2 regions of the Desulfofundulus thermocisternus DSM 10259 genome follow, and region 2 is predicted to be linked to the other one. Evidence: predicted binding sites of a transcription regulator. Region 2 holds the regulator's gene; the other holds the start of a gene.

Region 1 (9,506 bases), on a different contig from region 2:
GTGAAATGGAACGGGCAGGTTTCCTGGCTCATGGATCATCGCTTTAACCACGCCTTCCCAACCGGACACCCACCAGCAACTGCTAACCGGTCACTGCAAGTGCCCGACCAGTGGCATTGTGTGGCCAGCTCCCCATTCACAGTGGCGGCACCGCGTCAGATTTGCACTGACTTCCCTCTATCCCTTGAAAAAGGGAGCACCCGTTCAATTATTCAATTGCCTAAATTATAACACAACAGGTATATGCTGTCCAGAAGGATGCTGGAAAAATGAAATGGCCCTGCCTTTCAAGGCAGGACCGCTTATTTTCCCGGTTATTACATGGGAGGCATTCCGCCGCCCATACCGGTGTCTTTCTCTTTCTCCGGCTTCTCCGCCACCAGGGTTTCGGTAGTCAGGATCATGGCGGCAATGGAGGCAGCGTTCTGCAGGGCGGAACGGGTTACCTTGGCCGGGTCCACAATACCGGCTTCGATCATATTCACATACTCGCCGGTCAGAGCGTTGAAGCCCATGCCATCGGGAAGGGCCTTGACCTTCTCCACCACCACAGAGCCTTCCGCACCGGCATTGTTGGCAATCTGCCGCAGCGGTTCTTCCAGAGCCCGGCGCACAATGTCCACCCCGGTCTTCTCGTCCAGGCTGCTGGTTTCAATGTTATCCAGGGCCTTAATAGCCGCCACGTAAGCCACACCACCGCCGGAAACAATACCTTCTTCCACGGCGGCCCGGGTGGCGTTCAGGGCGTCCTCAATGCGCAGCTTCTTCTCTTTCATTTCAGTTTCCGTAGCCGCACCAACCTGGATGACCGCTACGCCGCCCGCCAGCTTGGCCAGGCGCTCCTGCAGTTTCTCCCGGTCAAAGTCGGAGGTTGTTTCTTCAATTTGCTTCTTAATGGAAGCAATGCGGGCGTTGATCTTGTCCTGGGAGCCGGCACCGCCGACAATAATGGTCTCTTCCTTCTTCACCCGGACCTTGGAAGCCCGGCCCAGCATGTCGATAGTAGCCTTGTCCAGCTTGAGGCCCAGCTCCTCGCTGATTACGGTACCGCCGGTGAGGATGGCGATATCCTCCAGCATGGCCTTGCGCCGGTCACCGAAACCGGGGGCTTTGACGGCCACACAGGACAGGGTACCGCGCAGCTTGTTCAGCACCAGGGTGGCCAGGGCCTCACCTTCCACATCCTCGGCAATAATCAGCAGCGGCTTGCCCGCCTGCACGATCCTTTCCAGGATGGGCAGCAGATCGGCCACGGCGCTGATCTTCCGGTCAGTAATGAGGATGTAGGGATCGTTGAGGATAGCCTCCATTTTCTCGGTATCGGTAACCATGTATGGGGATATGTAACCCCGGTCGAAATTCATCCCTTCCACCACTTCCAGGGTGGTGCCGATACCCTTGGATTCCTCGACGGTAATTACTCCGTCCTTGCCCACCTTTTCCATGGCTTCAGAGATCAATTCGCCGATGGACGGATCGTTGGCCGATATGGAAGCTACCTGAGCGATGGCCGCCTTGCTTTCCACAGGTTTAGCAGCAGCCTTGATGGCCTCCACGGCTTTTTCCACCGCTTTTTCAATGCCCCGCTTGATAATCATCGGGTTGGCTCCGGCAGCCACGTTCTTCAAGCCTTCCCGGACAATGGCCTGGGCCAGCACGGTAGCGGTGGTGGTACCATCGCCGGCCACGTCGTTGGTCTTGGTGGCCACTTCTTTAACCAGCTGGGCGCCCATATTTTCAAAGGGATCGGTTAATTCAATTTCCCGGGCGATGGTCACACCGTCATTGGTGATCATGGGAGAACCAAACTTTTTCTCCAGCACCACGTTACGGCCTTTTGGTCCCAGGGTAACCCGTACCGCTTCGGCCAGGGCATTAACGCCCCTCTCCAGGGCACGGCGTGCTTCTTCCCGGAAAATAATCTCTTTACCAGCCAATTTCCTCGACCTCCTCAGATATCAGATGTTTAATTATGTCTCCTTACACCAGCAAAAACCTACTTTTCAATAACCCCAAGGATGTCGGCTTCCCGCATGATCAGGTATTCTTCGTCATCTATCTTGACCTCATTACCGGCATATTTGGAGAACAGGACCCTGTCCCCCACCTTGAGGTCAACAGGTACACGGGTGCCATTATCCAGCAGGCGACCGGGACCTACCGCTATTACTTCCCCTTCCTGGGGCTTCTCCTTGGCGGTTTCAGGCAGCACAATGCCTCCCTTGGTCTTCTCCTCGCTGGGCAGCGGCTTGACAACCACCCGTTCACCCAATGGCCTGATTTTCACCTAAAACCCCTCCTTAGAATAGAGTTTGTTTTCTTTATTGTTAGCACTCATTTAAACTGAGTGCTAATACCCAAGTACTATAATATAAAGGGGGAATGATTAAAAGCAACTTTTCTCCATGGACCTAATCCCCCTTTAAAACCTTTTAAAGGAAATTACCCGACTTTATCTCTCATTTTCTCCCTCCGATAAGCTATTATCGCAAATTCCTGTCCAAACATTTCTTGACCTTTCTAGAAACATTTTCCCCATAAGAAAAATGGTTTATACATGCAAAATTAATTAAGCATACCAGCCCGTTTTTAAGGAAGATGTGTACCGGCCGCAGGTTTTTACCGCGGCAACCCCTTAATCTGCCCCGCACTCACCGCCCCTGCCGGTAAGTATTTCCAGGCCATGGGAAAGTGCCGGCAGAATTACTTCCAGGCATTCCCTCACCGCCCGGGCACTGCCCGGCAGGTTGATGATGAGCGTTTGGTGCCTGATGCCCGCTGCAGCCCGGCTGAGCATGGCCCGGGGTGTTTTTTTGAGACTTTCCAGCCGCATTACCTCAGGAATACCCGGCACTTCCCGCTGAATAACCGCCCGGGTTGCCTCGGGGGTGTTGTCCCGCGGGGCGAAGCCCGTACCGCCGGTGGTCAGGATGAGGTCCAGCTTCTCCTGGTCGACCATTTTGATGAGCGTTTCTTTCAGGACATCCAGATCATCGGGCACAATATAGTAAGATACCACTTCCCCCCCGATACCGGCTACCATCTCGCGAATCACCCCGGCACTTCTATCCTCCCTTTCACCCCGGGAACCTTTATCACTGGCTGTTAGAATACCAACCCGCCACATGGACATCACCTCCAGTATAATCAGAACAGGATAACCACATCTTATTCAGTTGAAGCATTAAACCGGTTAAAGATAAAATAGTGGTAATGAGCTGCAGGAGGTTAAACCAATGGCCATATCCGAAACCACTACCGTTACCGTAAAAAAAGTGATCGGCGGCCGTGTGACAACCGTTGAAGATGAAGTGGCCCGGGAAGTTCCGGTCACTATCTTTTTAAACGACGAAGAACTGGTTACCCTGGTCTGTTCCCCCGGCCACCTGGAAGAACTGGCAGTGGGCTTTCTGTGCTCCGAAGGCATCCTTCAAGAGCGCGCGGACTTGAAAGAAGTTTTTATCCGCCCTGAAGAAGGCTTGATCTGGGTGGAAACTACCCGGCCCGTCCCCGCCCGCCGGCAATTTTTAAAGCGCTACATTACCACCTGCTGCGGCCGGGGACGTTCCACCTTTTATTTTGTCAATGATGCCCGGGGCATATCACCGGTAACCTCGTCCCTGGCCGTCAGGAGCGATACAATCCTTGAATTCAGCCGGGAACTGGAAAAAATGGCCGCCCTGTTTCAAACCACCGGCGGCACCCACAGCGCGGCCCTTTATTCCGCAAACCAGCGCCTGCTGTTTTATGAAGACATCGGCCGTCATAACGCCGTGGATAAAATCTTCGGCCGCGCTTTTCTGGATGGAATGGCATTAAGGGATAAACTTCTGGTCTTCAGCGGCCGCGTTTCCTCGGAAATCCTGATCAAGGTGGCCCGCATGGGCATCCCTGTAATTGTGGCCAGGGGGGCACCTACCGGCCTGGCCCTGGAAATGGCCCGGGAAACCGGCGTTACCGTTGTAGGATTTGCCAGGAAAGGCAGGATGAATATTTACACCTGCCCGGAACGAATTCTTTTCCCTTAAAAGCAACCCAGTTCACAGGCTTTGATTTTGATTCCCAGGGCATCACAGGCCGCGCCCACGACCCTTACCGGCACGTTCAGCTCCCCGGCCAGCCTGCGGGCTTCAGTACAGGTCAGCCGGCCGTCAACTGCAGCCTGCCTGACGGCTTCCAGAACCCGTGGCTCAACAGTTAAACTTTGCTTTTCTTTCAACTTTTATCCCTCCCTTGCTACCTTCTAAAAGGGCATTAAAAACCAGGCCATGTTACGGCCTGGTCTTAATATATCATATATTACCGCTAAGCGGGAACAATGGCTCCCAGCTTGCACCGGGCCAGGCATTCACCGCAACGGATACACAGGGCCTGGTCAATGGAATGGGGCTCTTTTTTGTTGCCCGAAATGGCACCCGTTTCGCAGGCTTTGGTGCACATCTGGCAGCCCTTACATTTTGCCGGGTCCACCTTCAGGGCGGGAATCTCGACCCCGGCAGCCGCGGCCACCTCTTTCACTCTGGCTCCCGGTGGTATGACAAGCTGCACGCCGTTTAAAGTAATAACCACTTCTTTTTGTTGCTTTCTGGCTTCGGCCATCCTCCCCATCTCCCATGTAAAAGATTATTCTCAACTTTAAAATACTTTCTACAGGGGACGGCCGATCCCTCCCGCAGCACACAAAACTTATGAACATTATTTCTTCTGCCTGGCCAGTTCTTCCTCCCGCAGGTAACGGCGCAGCACCTTACCCACAATGGTTTTGGGCAGGCTGTCCCTGAATTCCACCTGCCGCGGCACCTTGTAAGCCGCCAGTTTGCTGCGGCAGTACTGGATCAATTCTTCTTCCGTTGCCGTCTGTCCCTGCTTTAACACCACAAAAGCTTTCACCGTTTCCCCCCGGTAGGGGTCGGGTATCCCGGCTACCACGGCTTCCTGAACCTTGGGATGCTCAAATAAAACTTCTTCGACCTCGCGCGGGTAGATATTGAAGCCACCAGCCACAATCATATCCTTCTTGCGGTCCACAATGTAGAAATAACCCTCCTCATCCATCCTGGCTATGTCCCCGGTATAAACCCAGCCGTCCCGCAGGGTACCGGCCGTCTCCTCCGGCATATTCCAGTAACCCTTCATCACCTGGGGACCTTTAATGCAAAGTTCACCCGCTTCTCCGGGGGGCAATTCCCGCTCACCCGTTTCCACATCCACGATCTTGCACAGGGTATCGGGCAGGGGGAGGCCAATGCTGCCCACCTTGCGTTTTCCCCGCAGGGGGTTGCAATGGGTCACCGGGGAGGTCTCCGAAAGCCCGTAGCCCTCCACCAGGTAGCCGCCGGTCAGTTCTTCAAACTTTTCCGCCACCTCCACGGGCAGGGGTGCCGAACCGCTGATGCAGTACTTGATGGAGCGCACATCATAGTCTTTAATCCTGGGGTGATTGTTAAAGGCCACGTACATGGTGGGAACGCCGGGGAAAAGGGTGGGCCGGTAAGTGTTTATACATTCAAGAACCTGATTAATCTCAAACCGGGGCAGGATGATCTGGGTGGCCGCAATGACCACCGCAAAATTCATGGCCACAGTCATACCGTAAACGTGGAAAAAGGGAAGTACAGAAAGCATCCGCTCCTGACCGTACTGGCAGCCGGTAAACCAGGCCACCACCTGCAGGGCGTTGGCCACCACATTGCGGTGGGTGAGCATGGCTCCCTTGGGTATGCCGGTGGTACCGCCGGTGTACTGAAGCACGGCCAGATCTTCCAGGGGGTCGATCTTTACCTCCGGGGGGCTGGACGGGGCACCGGCCAGCATCCTTTCCGCCTGCAGGACATCCGGCCCGGCCGGACACTGGGGCTGGCCCAGGCTGAATAATATTACGTGCTTTAAGGGAGTCACCCCACGTATTGCCTTAATACGGGGATAGAGGGCATCGTAAGCAATAATTACTTCCGCCCCCGAATCCACCAGGAGGTGCTCCAGTTCCCGCTCGGTATACATGGGATTTACCTGCACCACCACCGCCCCGATTTTCTGAATGGCCATGTAACCGATTATGTACTGCGGGCAATTGGGCGACATAAGGGCCACCCGATCGCCCTTTTTAACGCCCAGATCCGCCAGGGCAGCGGCGAACCGGTGCACCATGCCCGCCAGGGTGCGGTAGTTGATCTCCACACCGGAGAAAATAATGGCCGTCCGGTCGGGCCAATCAGCTGCCGCCTGTTCCAGCAATTCAGGCATAGTTTTATCCGGATACTCCAGGGTTGAGGGCACGCCTTCCTCATAGAAGGACAGCCAGGGTAGTGTAACTTGCTGAGCCATGGAAATCCTCCCCTCACAATTAATAAATGATTATTCATTCAACATTTATAATAAAAATACCTTCTTTAATATTTAAAATTATTTGAACCTTAAGCCCGCCAATTTTCCGTCCCAAAATGGCGGAATTGGGCAGGATTTAGCATCCGCCCATCGAATTAAATACATGAAATAAAAATAATTTCATCTGTTCTCCGAGCCCGATTACCTGTGGCCGCGGCTATGGTTTTCGGGCCGGCAGGGTATACCGGGAAACTGGTATGCCTCCCAGTGCGGAAAGGAGAACACTGCCAGCTTCAGGGCATGCAGGCTGTGTTCTGTTTCCCGCAGGACACAGTTTTTTTCTGCGGGAAACACCACCCGGCCGCCCGGAAAACGGCTGTGCTCTGCCTTTTCGCCGGAGCACAGCTTTTTGATTTTCAAGCCTCGGGGATTTGCACCGGCCATAATTATTCAGGATGCTATCTTTGAGGCAACCGGGGGGTGATAAAAAAGAATATCATCAGGCATAACTTTTACCGGGCTACATTTTGACGTATTTTTTATCCTTATGAAATAACCATGCTAAGAGGTGAAGAGTAATGTTAATGTTTAAACGAATCCTTACCCACTTAACAATCCTTCTCTTCGCGCTCGTGCTCGTAGCAGGCTGCTCTTCCGGCAACACGCAGGAAAAAGCAGAACAGGGACAGCCGGCACCGCAAAACCGGGACGTTATCCTGGCCACCACCACCAGCACCCAGGACAGCGGCCTTCTGGATGTGCTTATTCCGGAATTTGAAAAGAAAACCGGTTATAAGGTGAAAACCATTGCCGTGGGTACGGGCCAGGCCCTGGAAATGGGCAAAAAAGGTGAAGCGGACGTGCTGCTGGTGCACGCCCCCAAAGCAGAAAAGGAACTGGTGGACAGCGGCGTGGGCATCAACTACCGGCTGGTAATGCACAACGACTTTGTGGTGGTCGGCCCGGAAAATGACCCGGCAGGAATAAGCTCGGCCCGGAACACCGTGGAGGCTTTTAAGAAAATCGCCCAAACCCGGAGCATCTTTGTTTCCCGCGGTGATGAGTCCGGCACCCACAAGAAGGAAAAAGAGATCTGGCAGGAGGCAGGCATTACACCCGGTGGCAAGTGGTACCAGGAAGCCGGCACGGGCATGGGCAATACTCTGAACATTGCCTCGGAAAAGGGAGGCTATACCCTCAGTGACCGGGCCACCTACCTGGCCAACCAGAAGCACCTGAAGCTGAAAATTTTATACGAGGGAGATAAAACCCTGCTGAACATATATCACGTGATGCAGGTCAACCCGGAAAAGTTCAGCAAGGTCAATGCCGAAGGCGCCAAAGCCTTTGTCGATTTCATGGTCTCCCCGGAAACCCAACAGATGATCGGCAAGTTCGGGGTGGACAAGTACGGCCAGCCGCTGTTCTTCCCCGACGCCGGGAAAAAGGAAGAAGAACTGGGGAAGTAGAACAGAGATTAAACCGGCCACCTGCCCTCAACCTTCCAGCTACAAAAGCTGGACGGGCCCTTTAATCTTTGCGTTAATCAAAGTAAATCTTAGAAATGAGGATCATCCGGTGAACGACACCATCTTAGAAGTGCACGATTTACAGTTCAAACGGGGAAACCGGGAAATATTAAATATCGAACGTTTCAGCCTTCAGGAGGGGGAAACCATCGCCCTGATCGGGCCAAATGGAGCCGGCAAAAGCACATTTTTGCAGGTAATGGCCCTTTTATTGAAACCAACCCGTGGAACCGTGGCCTTCCGGGGCGTACCCGTTACCTCCCGCAATGCCCTGGCCATTCGCCGGCGCATGGCCGTGGTATTCCAGGAACCGCTTCTTTTAAATACGACGGTCTATGAGAATGTGGCCACAGGACTGAAGCTGCGGGGAGTTCCCCGGCAGGAAATTAAAAAAAGGGTTGGCCGCTGGCTGGAACTGCTGGGCATTGCCCATCTGGCCGGACGACGCTCCCACCAGCTTTCGGGAGGAGAAGCCCAGAGGGTCAGCCTGGCCAGGGCCTTTGCCCTGGAACCGGACGTTTTGTTCCTGGACGAACCCTTTTCCGCCCTGGATTTCCCCACCCGCCTGTCCCTGCTCAATGAACTGGACAGGCTTTTAAAAGAAACGGGAATAACCGCTGTTTTCGTCACCCACGATTTCTCGGAGGTCCCCTATCTCACCGACCGGGTGGCCGTGCTCAAAAACGGCCGCCTGGTCAAAACGGGTACCTTCGAGGAAGTATTTAATGTCAAACCCCGGCGGGAAAACTACCTTACCTCCCTTTACCGGGTTTTTGAAAGCGACGCGGCGGGGTAAAGCCAGCACATGGGATTTCTCTATCCTGACGCTCACTATCGCACCTCCAGGTCCGTCTCCATGGCCGCTTCTAGCGTTTCCTGGTCGTAGGCAATTACCCGGTTACTTTTTCCCAGGGTTTCCAGCCGGTACAGACAAAAATCATAGTGCCCGCTATCCCTAAACGCCCTGTGGGCAGTCCTAATACACTCAAGACTATGGGTGGTGGCAAAAATTTGGGTATTAAACGTCCGTGCTGCTTCCCCAATGACCCGCCACACTTTATATAAAACGGAGTGGTGAAGCCCGTTCTCGATTTCATCTACAAGCACCACACCTTTTCCAGTATTGGCAATCGCCAGTACCAGACTGGTCAAACGCACCATCCCTTCCCCCATAACCGGTAGGGGGATGAGACGGCCATGGCCGAGATCGCCGTAGATCATTGGTACCCCTCCGGCAACTACCACGCTCAGGCGGCGTAGCCGTGGTTCAACCGTTTTTAAGACTTTTAAGAGTACATCTTGTTTGCCAGCGATCTCCAGCCTTCCAAAACGCTCGGCATCTTCAGCAGGTGAAATCCGGCCGCGTGCAGCCAGGAAGACAGCCGGAACAGGCGGCGGAGGGGGAGGAAAAGGTTGGATCTGAATTCCTTTCGGCCCCACAATTAGATAATGCTTCCCTTTTCGCTTTGGCTCATCGTATTCCAGCTCAAGCACAAGATCAGTCCCGGTGGACAGCAATGGTTCACCGGGTCTCCCCTGATTAGAGTGTATAAATAAGCTAACTCCCGAACTATCCCAGGGTTCACGGAGTATCCTTATCCTGAGAGTGCGGTAACCCATAGCTTTGCTTTTCCCCGTCAGTTCTATCTCCTT
Region 2 (9,506 bases):
GCAACCTTCCCTGTATAAAAAGTAAATTAAATGCTCAATAATGGAACACAGGGAGTGAGATCAGGAGTATGAGCTGGTGGAGGACGGTTATTGTTTTGGGAATTTTCCTGGGTCTGGTGGTTTCCGGCCTGGAGGTGGTGCTGGCAGGGTATAACCAGTTTCTTCTACCCCCGGATCCCCTCCGGCTGGAGCAACTGGCCAGGGCATTTGGTGATCACCTGCAGGAGCTGGTAGAACTGGTTGCCCGGTATTCTTCGGACTTCAAGTGGTAAGTCCGGAATAAGAATTCTTTTCACCTCCGGTGATTGATGTTATAATAAGTCTCTGAGAGATTTGAGGATGGTGATTGCGGGCATGGGGAGAGAACGCATCCGTAATTTTTGCATCATTGCCCACATTGATCACGGTAAGTCCACCCTGGCCGACAGGCTTTTAGAATACACGGGAGCTCTCAGCCCGCGGGAGATGACCGACCAGGTTCTGGACCAGATGGATCTGGAGCGGGAGAGGGGCATTACCATTAAGCTGCAGGCAGTGCGGCTGTCTTACCGGGCCGAAGACGGGATTGAATACCAGTTGAACTTAATCGATACTCCCGGGCATGTGGACTTTAGTTATGAAGTTTCCCGCAGCCTGGCGGCCTGCGAGGGAGCGCTGCTGGTGGTGGATGCGGCCCAGGGAATCGAGGCCCAAACCCTGGCCAACGTGTACCTGGCCATCGAAAACGATCTGGAAATTATCCCGGTGATTAATAAAATTGACCTGCCTGCGGCTGATCCCGAGCGAGTGAAACAGGAAATCGAAGATGTGATCGGGCTGGATGCTTCCGGGGCCATTTTGGTTTCAGCCAAGTTTGGAACCGGAGTAAAGGAGCTTTTGGAGGCCATTGTGCAGCGTATCCCACCTCCCAGGGGTAATCCCGCTGCTCCTTTAAAAGCTCTTATTTTTGATTCCCATTATGACCCCTACAAGGGGGTTATTGCCTATGTGCGTGTGGTAGATGGTCGCCTGGAAGAGGGTATGCACATAAAGATGATGTCCACCGGAAAGGAATTTGAGGTCAGCGAGGTAGGCATCTTCAGGCCAGCCATGACTCCCACGGGACGGCTGGACGCAGGTCAGGTGGGATATGTGGCCGCGGGCATAAAAAATGTAAGGGATACCCGGGTGGGCGACACCATCACCGATGCTGCCCGTCCGGCGGAAAAGCCCTTGCCCGGTTACCGTAAGGTAACGCCCATGGTTTATTGCGGCCTTTATCCCGTGGATGCGGTGGACTACGGTGCTCTGCGGGACGCCCTGGAAAAGTTGAAGTTGAACGATGCCTCCCTGGTTTATGAGCCGGAAACCTCCGAGGCCCTGGGTTTTGGTTTTCGCTGCGGTTTCCTGGGATTGCTGCACATGGAAATTATCCAGGAGCGGCTGGAGCGGGAATACGGCCTGAATTTAATTACCACCGCACCCAACGTGGTCTACAGAGTTGTTACCACTTCGGGGGAAGAGCTTTACATCGACAACCCGACCAGAATTCCGCCAGCGGGGAAGTTGGCCCGGATGGAGGAACCATTTGTTACTGCCACCATCATGGTGCCTAAAGAGTATGTGGGACCGGTAATGGACCTGGCCCAGGAACGCCGGGGTACTTTTAAAACCATGGAGTACCTGGGGGAAAACCGGGTCATGCTCGTCTACGACCTGCCCCTGGCCGAGATTATATTTGATTTTTTTGACCAGCTGAAATCCCGTACCCGGGGTTATGCTTCCCTGGATTATGAACTGGCGGGTTACAGGGAAAGCGATCTGGTAAAGCTGGATATCTTGATCAATGGTGAGCCGGTGGATGCGCTGACCTGTATTGTTCACCGGGACAAGGCCTATCACCGTGGACGGCAGCTGGTTGAAAAGCTGCGCAGCTTGATTCCCCGGCAGTTGTTTGATGTACCCGTTCAGGCAGCCATCGGTAGCCGTGTAATTGCCCGTGAGACCATCAAGGCCAGGCGCAAGGATGTGCTGGCTAAATGTTACGGCGGTGACGTTACCCGTAAGCGCAAGCTCCTGGAAAAACAAAAGGAAGGCAAAAAACGAATGAAACAGGTAGGCAGCGTGGAAATTCCTCAAGAGGCCTTTATGGCTGTGTTGAGCATAGAAGATAAATGAAGTAACCCGGGGAGTGAGCCTGTGGCCATCAGCCTGTATATTCATGTTCCCTTTTGCCTGCGTAAATGCCATTACTGTGATTTTGTTTCCTATGTTTATGACCCGGAAGCCGCCCGCCGGTACCGGGTCGCTCTTTTACGGGAAATGGCCCTTTATCATGAACACCTGTCGCCGCAGGAGAGGGTTCTCAAAACCATTTTCATCGGTGGCGGTACACCCACCTGCCTGCCGCAGGGGGAGCTGGTGGCCATACTGGAAGGCTGCCGCCGTTATTTCCACTGGTCTTCCGGGGTGGAGGTAACTGTGGAAGCCAACCCCGGAACAGTGGACCTGTCCGGATTAAAAGCCCTGTATGCGGCCGGGGTCAACCGCCTTTCCCTCGGGGTGCAGGCGTGTTCGGAACACCTTTTGAAGTTGCTGGGGCGGGTCCATAGTTTTTCCCAGGCTGTGGAGGCGGTAAGGCTGGCCCGCCGGGCCGGTTTTGGCAATCTCAACCTGGATCTCATTTTTGCCCTTCCCGGTCAGAGCCTGGCGGATTGGAGAAAGTGCCTGGAAGAAATACTTATCCTGGAGCCCGAGCACATTTCGGCCTATGCGCTGCAGCTTGAAGAAGGAACACCCCTGGCCCGGGCGGTGGCCAGTGGCAGTATCCCCTGCTGTGACGAGGAAACGGAACTGGCCATGTACCGGGAGGTGATAAATTTTCTTACGGCCCGGGGTTACGAGCATTATGAGATCTCCAATTTTGCCCGTCCCGGTTACCGTTGCCGGCATAATCTATCCTACTGGCAGTATGAACCATATCTCGGCCTGGGCCCGGCAGCCCATTCCTGCCTGCGGGGGGAGCGCTTTTACAATACCTCTTCCCTGGAGGAATACCGGGCGACTCTTTCCTCAGGAAAATTGCCGGTGGCCGGCCGCGAGAAATTATCCCTTCCCCTAATGATGTCGGAAACAGTGTTTTTAGCTCTTCGCCTCAGGGAGGGGCTGGACCTGGAAAAATTTAGAGCCCGTTTTGGGAAAAATATTGAAGAGGTATTTGGGGATCAAATCCAGAAGTTAAAGGAAGCGGGACTCCTGGAAGTTTGTTCCGGGCATTTGAGGTTAACTCCGCGGGGCTTACCCCTGGCCAACCTGGTTTTCCAGGAATTTGTGCTGCCTTGACAAATGTTCAGCCGGGTGCTATGTTAAACTTAACAGGGTTTAGCACTCAATGCGATCGAGTGCTAACAAAGGGGGTGTTAAGGGTGAGAATGGATGCCCGCAAGCAGGATATCCTTCTGGCCATTATCACCGATTACATTGCTACCGCTGAACCGGTGGGTTCACGCACAATTGCCCGGAAGTACCGTTTGGGGATCAGCCCGGCTACCATTCGTAATGAGATGGCTGATCTTGAGGATATGGGTTATATCGAACAACCCCATACCTCTGCCGGCCGGATCCCTTCAGAGCTGGGCTACAGGTATTACGTGGATTATTTAATGAAACGGCAGGAGCTAACCCCCGAGGAAGAAGGACTGATCCGGGAAAGCTACCATCAAAAAGTCCGTGATGTGGGAGAGGTAATCCAGCGGACAGGTCAGTTGCTATCCCAGTTAACCCAGTATGCTGCCATGGTAATGCCGCCCAAAATCGGTACCAGCAGATTTAAATATATCCGCCTGGTTCAACTGGGTTCCGAACAGGCCATGCTGGTGGCGATCATGGATAGCGGTATCGTACACCACCGGATTATGGAAATTCCCCGCGGGATAACCGCCGAGGACCTTGAGACCATCTCCACGGTACTCAATGCCAAACTCCAGGGCCGTACCATGGATAGCATAAAGCTTACTCTGGTCAAAGAAATTTACCTGGAGCTGATTAAGCACAGGAAGATTATAGAAATGGTCATGGAGCTTTTACAGGATAGTCTGACCAGGCTGCCGGAGGAAAGAATATATCTCGGTGGGATTCTCAATATCTTAAACCAGCCCGAGTTCCGTAATGTGGAGAAAGTAAAAACCCTGCTCAGCCTGCTGGAACAGGAAAGCCTCCTGTGCAATTTGCTGGCAGATGATGTGGGCAGGGAAGGCGTTACCGTGCGCATCGGGCGGGAAATTCGCTGCCGGCAGATGAGCAATTGCAGTATGGTGGTGGCCACCTACCGCCTGAAAGGGAAGCCGGTTGGGACCATAGGTGTTCTCGGGCCAACCCGCATGGATTATGCCAGGGTGGTCACCGTGGTGGAGCATTTAACCAAAAACCTGTCCCGCGCCCTGGAAAATCTCCTGGGTGGTTGGGATAAATAAGGAGGAACAGGGTTTTGAGTCTCAAACAGCAGGCCAGCACGGGTGCGGAAGTGGATGAGCGAATGGCGGCCCTGGTCACCAATGCCAATGCCGTTCGGGCCATTGCTTCCGCCGTAGAGGGCACCCTGGGTCCAAAGGGCCTGGATACCATGCTGGTGGATAAATTTGGGGAAGTAGTCATCACCAATGACGGTGTTACCATCCTTACCATGATGGAGGCCAACCATCCGGCGGCCCGGATGGTGATCAACGTTGCCAGGGCCCAGCAGGAGGAAATTGGTGATGGCACCACTACCGCTACCGTCATGGCCGGGGCCATGGTCGGCACCGGGGTGGAGCAGGTGGCCCGGGGGGTGCCTGTGGCCCGGGTTATTGAAGGTATCCGGGCAGGAGTTAAACGCGGCCTGGAAATCATGAAGCAAAAGGCCCGGCCGGTGGAAGATTTGAACGATCCTTTAATTTATCAAGTTGCCCTGGTGGCCGGGAGAGGGCATGAGGATATTGCCGATCTGGTGGTACAGGCGGCCAGGATGATCGGGCGGGAAAAGCTTCTGGACCGTTCTTTTCGCTTTGCGGATACGGTGATGGCTCAGGAAGGGGCAGATAACCAGGTTTTTATGGGCGTAATTGTGGATAAGGAACCCATGAACCGCCAGATGCCCCGCGAACTCGCAGATGCGCAGGTGCTGGTTATCGATGATGCCCTGGAGCCGGAGGAGATCGAGGAGGAAGCTCTGGCTACCGAAGCCGGTTTTGCCAGGTATATGGAATTGCAGAACCAGTTTCGGGATAACATACAAAAGATTATTGACCTTAAGGTGGGCCTGGTGCTGGTTGACCGGGGCGTTCATGATCTGGCTGAAGAAATGCTTACCGATGCCGGGATTATGGTTGTGCAGAGGGTGGCCAACAAGGAACTTCGCCGGGTGGCTGAACACACCGGGGCCCGGATGATCAAACGTACCGGCCTGAAAAAGGATCTGGAGCAGATTAAACACTATCTCGGCCGTTGCCGCCGGGTTTTTCATGATGAAAAGCTGGAGCAGGTCTGGATCCAGGAAGGTGGCGGCAGGCCCATGGCTACGGTTCTGGTAGGTGCCGCCACTGCGGAAGTGGTGGGGGAAAGGGAGCGCATTGCCAGGGATGCGGCCTCCGCCGTCCAGGCTGCCGTGAGGGGAGGAGTTGTTCCCGGCGGTGGGGCCATTGAGCTGGCCGTAGCCAGGGAGGTGGAGAAAACCCGGGCCTCCATGCGCGGCATGACGGCCTACGGAGTGGACTGCGTCATAGAAGCTCTGAAACGCCCGCTGGCCCAGATTGTGGCCAATGCCGGCTTTAACCCGCTGGAAAAGGTTGGCGATGTCATGGCTGCCCAGGTAGAGACGGGAAATGAGGCCCTGGCCGTGGATTGCGATACGGGCCAGGTGGCGGATATGTATGAACTGGGTGTGGTGGATCCCGTCCTGGTGAAGACTTATGCCTTTAAAGCAGCGGGGGAAATTGCCGAAGCTATTTTGCGGATAGATACCATTATCAAGAAGCGGGAGGACAAAGAGGCAGGTCTCAGGCAGGCGACGGATATATAAGGCTTGTGAGGTGTGCGGAGATGGAAGAGAAAAAAATCCCTCAGGGAGAGGCTGAAAATACAGAACATAATAATGAAGCCGGTTCTCCCGGTGCTGCCGATGAGCCCGGCAGTGCGGTTCAGGGTTCTTCTCCTGGCCAGGTTGATTTGCCGGAAACAGAAGGGGAGGAGACAGCGGGAGAACAGGGGCAGGAAGAGGTGGATGTACAGGAACTGGAGCGGCGCCTGGCCGAGCAGACAGCCCTGGCCCAGGATTACTTTCAGAGGCTGGCAAGGATGCAGGCCGACTTTGAAAACTACCGGCGCCGCATGAACAGGGAGCGGGAGGAATGGTTTAAGTATGCCTCGCAGTCCCTGGTAGCCGAGCTTTTGCCCGTCGTGGATAACTTTGAGCGGGCACTGGCAGCTAAAGAGGATGATCCGGCCCAGGTGGTGGCGGGGGTGGAGATGATTTACCGCCAGCTCATGGATGTACTCACTAGGGAGGGGCTTTCTCCGGTTCCGGCTGTAAATGAACCCTTTGATCCTGCCAGGCATGAAGCAATCATGCAGGAAGAGACCGATTCTTACCCGGACAATACGGTAATCGAGGAATTGCGCCGGGGCTATTATTTTAAGGACCGGCTGTTGCGGCCGGCCCTGGTCAAGGTAGCCCGCGCGGTATCAAAACAGGAAAACAACCAATGAGGATAACGGGAACAAACAGACCAGCAGTATCTGTTAAGGAGGTCGTGATAAATGGGGAAAGTTATAGGTATTGACCTTGGAACAACCAACTCCTGTATGGCCGTTATGGAAGGTGGCGAGGTAATAGTTATTCCCAATGCGGAGGGGGAGCGCATAACTCCCTCTGTGGTGGGCTTTACCAAAACGGGTGAACGCCTGGTCGGCCAGCTGGCCAAGCGCCAGGCGGTGAGCAACCCGGAACGTACTATCAGGTCTATTAAGCGGCATATGGGTACCAACTACCGGGTAAAAATTGACGATAAGGAATACACTCCCGAGGAAATCTCGGCCATGATTTTACAGAAATTAAAAGCCGATGCCGAGGCCTATCTGGGGGAAAAGGTGGAAAAGGCAGTTATCACCGTACCTGCTTATTTTACCGATTCCCAGCGGCAGGCTACCAAGGATGCCGGTAGAATTGCCGGCCTGGAAGTCCTGCGCATAATCAACGAACCTACCGCCGCTTCCCTGGCCTACGGTTTGGATAAGGAAGAGGATCAGACCATCCTGGTATTCGACCTGGGTGGAGGTACCTTCGACGTATCCATACTGGAGCTGGGGGACGGCGTTTTTGAGGTCAAGGCCACCAGCGGTAACAACCGCTTGGGCGGTGATGACTTCGACCAGAGGATAATGGACTGGCTCATAGAGCAGTTTAAGAAAGAGACAGGCATTGACCTGCGCAATGACCGCATGGCCATGCAGCGGTTGAAGGAAGCTGCAGAAAAGGCCAAGATAGAGCTGAGCAGTGTTACCACGACCAACATCAACCTCCCCTTTATTTCTGCCGATGCCAGCGGCCCCAAGCATCTGGATGTAACCCTCACCCGGGCCAAATTTGAGGAGTTAACCGCCGACCTGGTGGAAATGACCATGGGCCCAACGCGGCAGGCCCTGGCCGATGCGGGGCTGGAACCTAAGGATATCCACAAGGTAATTCTGGTAGGGGGTTCCACCCGTATTCCGGCTGTTCAGGAGGCCATACGCAAGTTCCTGGGCAAAGAGCCATATAAAGGAATTAACCCGGATGAGTGCGTGGCCATCGGGGCAGCCATCCAGGCAGCAGTGCTGGCCGGCGAGGTTAAAGACGTTTTGCTCCTGGACGTGACACCACTTTCCCTGGGTATTGAGACCCTGGGGGGTGTGTTTACCAAGATCATTGAACGGAATACCACTATTCCCACTTCCAAAAGCCAGATTTTTACCACCGCTGCTGACGGGCAGACTACGGTGGAAATCCATGTGCTCCAGGGTGAACGCCCCATGGCCGCTGACAACAAGACCCTGGGTCGGTTTACCCTTACCGGAATACCTCCGGCACCCCGGGGAGTACCGCAGATTGAAGTAAAATTTGATATAGACGTAAACGGTATTGTAAATGTTTCCGCCAAGGATCTGGCAACTGGCAAAGCCCAGAGCATTACCATCAGCGGTACTTCACGGCTTTCGGAGGAAGAAATCCAGCGCATGGTTAAAGAGGCAGAAAAATATGCCGAGGAAGACCGCAAGCGGAAAGAAGAAGCCGAACTGCGCAACCAGGCCGATAGCATGATCTACCAGGCTGAAAAAACCATCAGAGACCTGGGCGATAAAGCCGATAAAGCCAAGGTGGAAGAAGTCAAAAAAGCCGTGGAAAGGCTTAGAGAAGCCCTGGGCGGCAAGGATACGCAGCTGATCAAGTCCCGCATCGAGGAATTGACCAAACCCCTGTATGAACTTTCGGCCCAGCTTTACCAGCAGCAGGCCCAGCAGGCGCAGGCAGGCGGTAGCAGTGGTGCTGCTGGTTCCGGTAGTGAAAAAGTGGTGGATGCGGATTACGAAATTAAAGATGATCAGAAGTAATTGGCAGCAGCCATTAAAATGTTGTATAATACTCCCGGATGTGCTTTAGCGTCGTTAATTGTCCTGCAGGTGTTTTCTGGCCGGTGGTCCTGAGACGACTGCCGGCCAGGTTTGCATTGTTACCGGGAGTTTTATTTAAACGAGTATAAAGGTACGTTCAGGTGGTGGTAACGCCATGGCAAAGCGCGACTACTATGAAATCCTGGGGGTGTCCCGGGACGCCACGCAGGAGGAAATCAAAAAAGCTTACCGCAAGCTGGCCCGGCAGTACCACCCCGACGCCAATCCCAACGATAAGGATGCGGAGGCCAAGTTTAAGGAAATAACTGAAGCCTATGAAGTCCTGAGTGATCCGGAAAAACGGGCTCAGTATGACCGCTTTGGCCATGCCGCCACCGGTAACCAGGGGTTTGGCGGGTTCGAGGGATTTGGTGGTTTTGGAGGGTTTGGTACCGATTTCGGGGGCCTGGGAGATATATTCGATATGTTCTTTGGCGGGTCTACCCGGCACAGGCGCGGCCCCGAAAAAGGAGCAGATATCCGGGTGGATCTGGAACTCTCCTTCAAAGAAGCTGCTTTTGGGCTGGAGAAAGATATCCGGGTACCCCGTATGGAGCCATGCAGCACCTGCAACGGTACCGGGGCTGCTCCTGGGACGCGCCCGGTAACCTGCCCGGTGTGTGGAGGCACCGGCCAGGTGCAGTTTGCCCAGAGCACTCCCTTCGGGCGCATTTTCCAGTCCCGCACCTGTGATCGCTGCCGGGGTGCAGGTCGCATAATTGAAAAACCCTGCGCCAACTGTCATGGGAGCGGGCAGGTTCACCGCACCCGCACCATTCACATCAAGATTCCTGCCGGTGTGGATGATGGGACAAGGTTGCGGGTGGCCGGTGAAGGAGAGGCCG

The links. The regulator HrcA, encoded in region 2, represses chaperone genes, less so after heat shock. The targets are predictions, from matches to a motif close to TGTTAGCACTCNNNNNNNNNGAGTGCTAACA.
Positions count from the first base shown of each region.
Region 1: the regulator HrcA is predicted to act here: its motif matches at 2,326-2,356, upstream of groES (co-chaperone GroES).

Region 1 covers NZ_JMLG01000007.1:36,808-46,313, forward strand. Annotated here, with positions in the region: cobalamin riboswitch at 1-219, opposite strand, end outside; gene groL (chaperonin GroEL) at 318-1,937, opposite strand; gene groES (co-chaperone GroES) at 1,997-2,287, opposite strand; gene BR83_RS0107685 (MogA/MoaB family molybdenum cofactor biosynthesis protein) at 2,636-3,127, opposite strand; gene fdhD (formate dehydrogenase accessory sulfurtransferase FdhD) at 3,237-4,028, shown strand; gene BR83_RS0107695 (hypothetical protein) at 4,025-4,219, opposite strand; gene BR83_RS0107700 (4Fe-4S binding protein) at 4,306-4,599, opposite strand; gene BR83_RS0107705 (long-chain-fatty-acid--CoA ligase) at 4,696-6,324, opposite strand; molybdenum cofactor riboswitch at 6,502-6,620, shown strand; gene BR83_RS0107720 (ABC transporter substrate-binding protein) at 6,909-7,793, shown strand; gene BR83_RS0107725 (ABC transporter ATP-binding protein) at 7,903-8,649, shown strand; gene BR83_RS0107730 (AAA family ATPase) at 8,685-9,506, opposite strand, start outside.
Region 2 covers NZ_JMLG01000001.1:242,558-252,063, reverse strand. Annotated here, with positions in the region: gene BR83_RS17055 (hypothetical protein) at 69-272, shown strand; gene lepA (translation elongation factor 4) at 355-2,157, shown strand; gene hemW (radical SAM family heme chaperone HemW) at 2,179-3,321, shown strand; gene hrcA (heat-inducible transcriptional repressor HrcA) at 3,405-4,451, shown strand; gene BR83_RS0101320 (TCP-1/cpn60 chaperonin family protein) at 4,466-6,034, shown strand; gene grpE (nucleotide exchange factor GrpE) at 6,055-6,720, shown strand; gene dnaK (molecular chaperone DnaK) at 6,772-8,601, shown strand; gene dnaJ (molecular chaperone DnaJ) at 8,777-9,506, shown strand, end outside.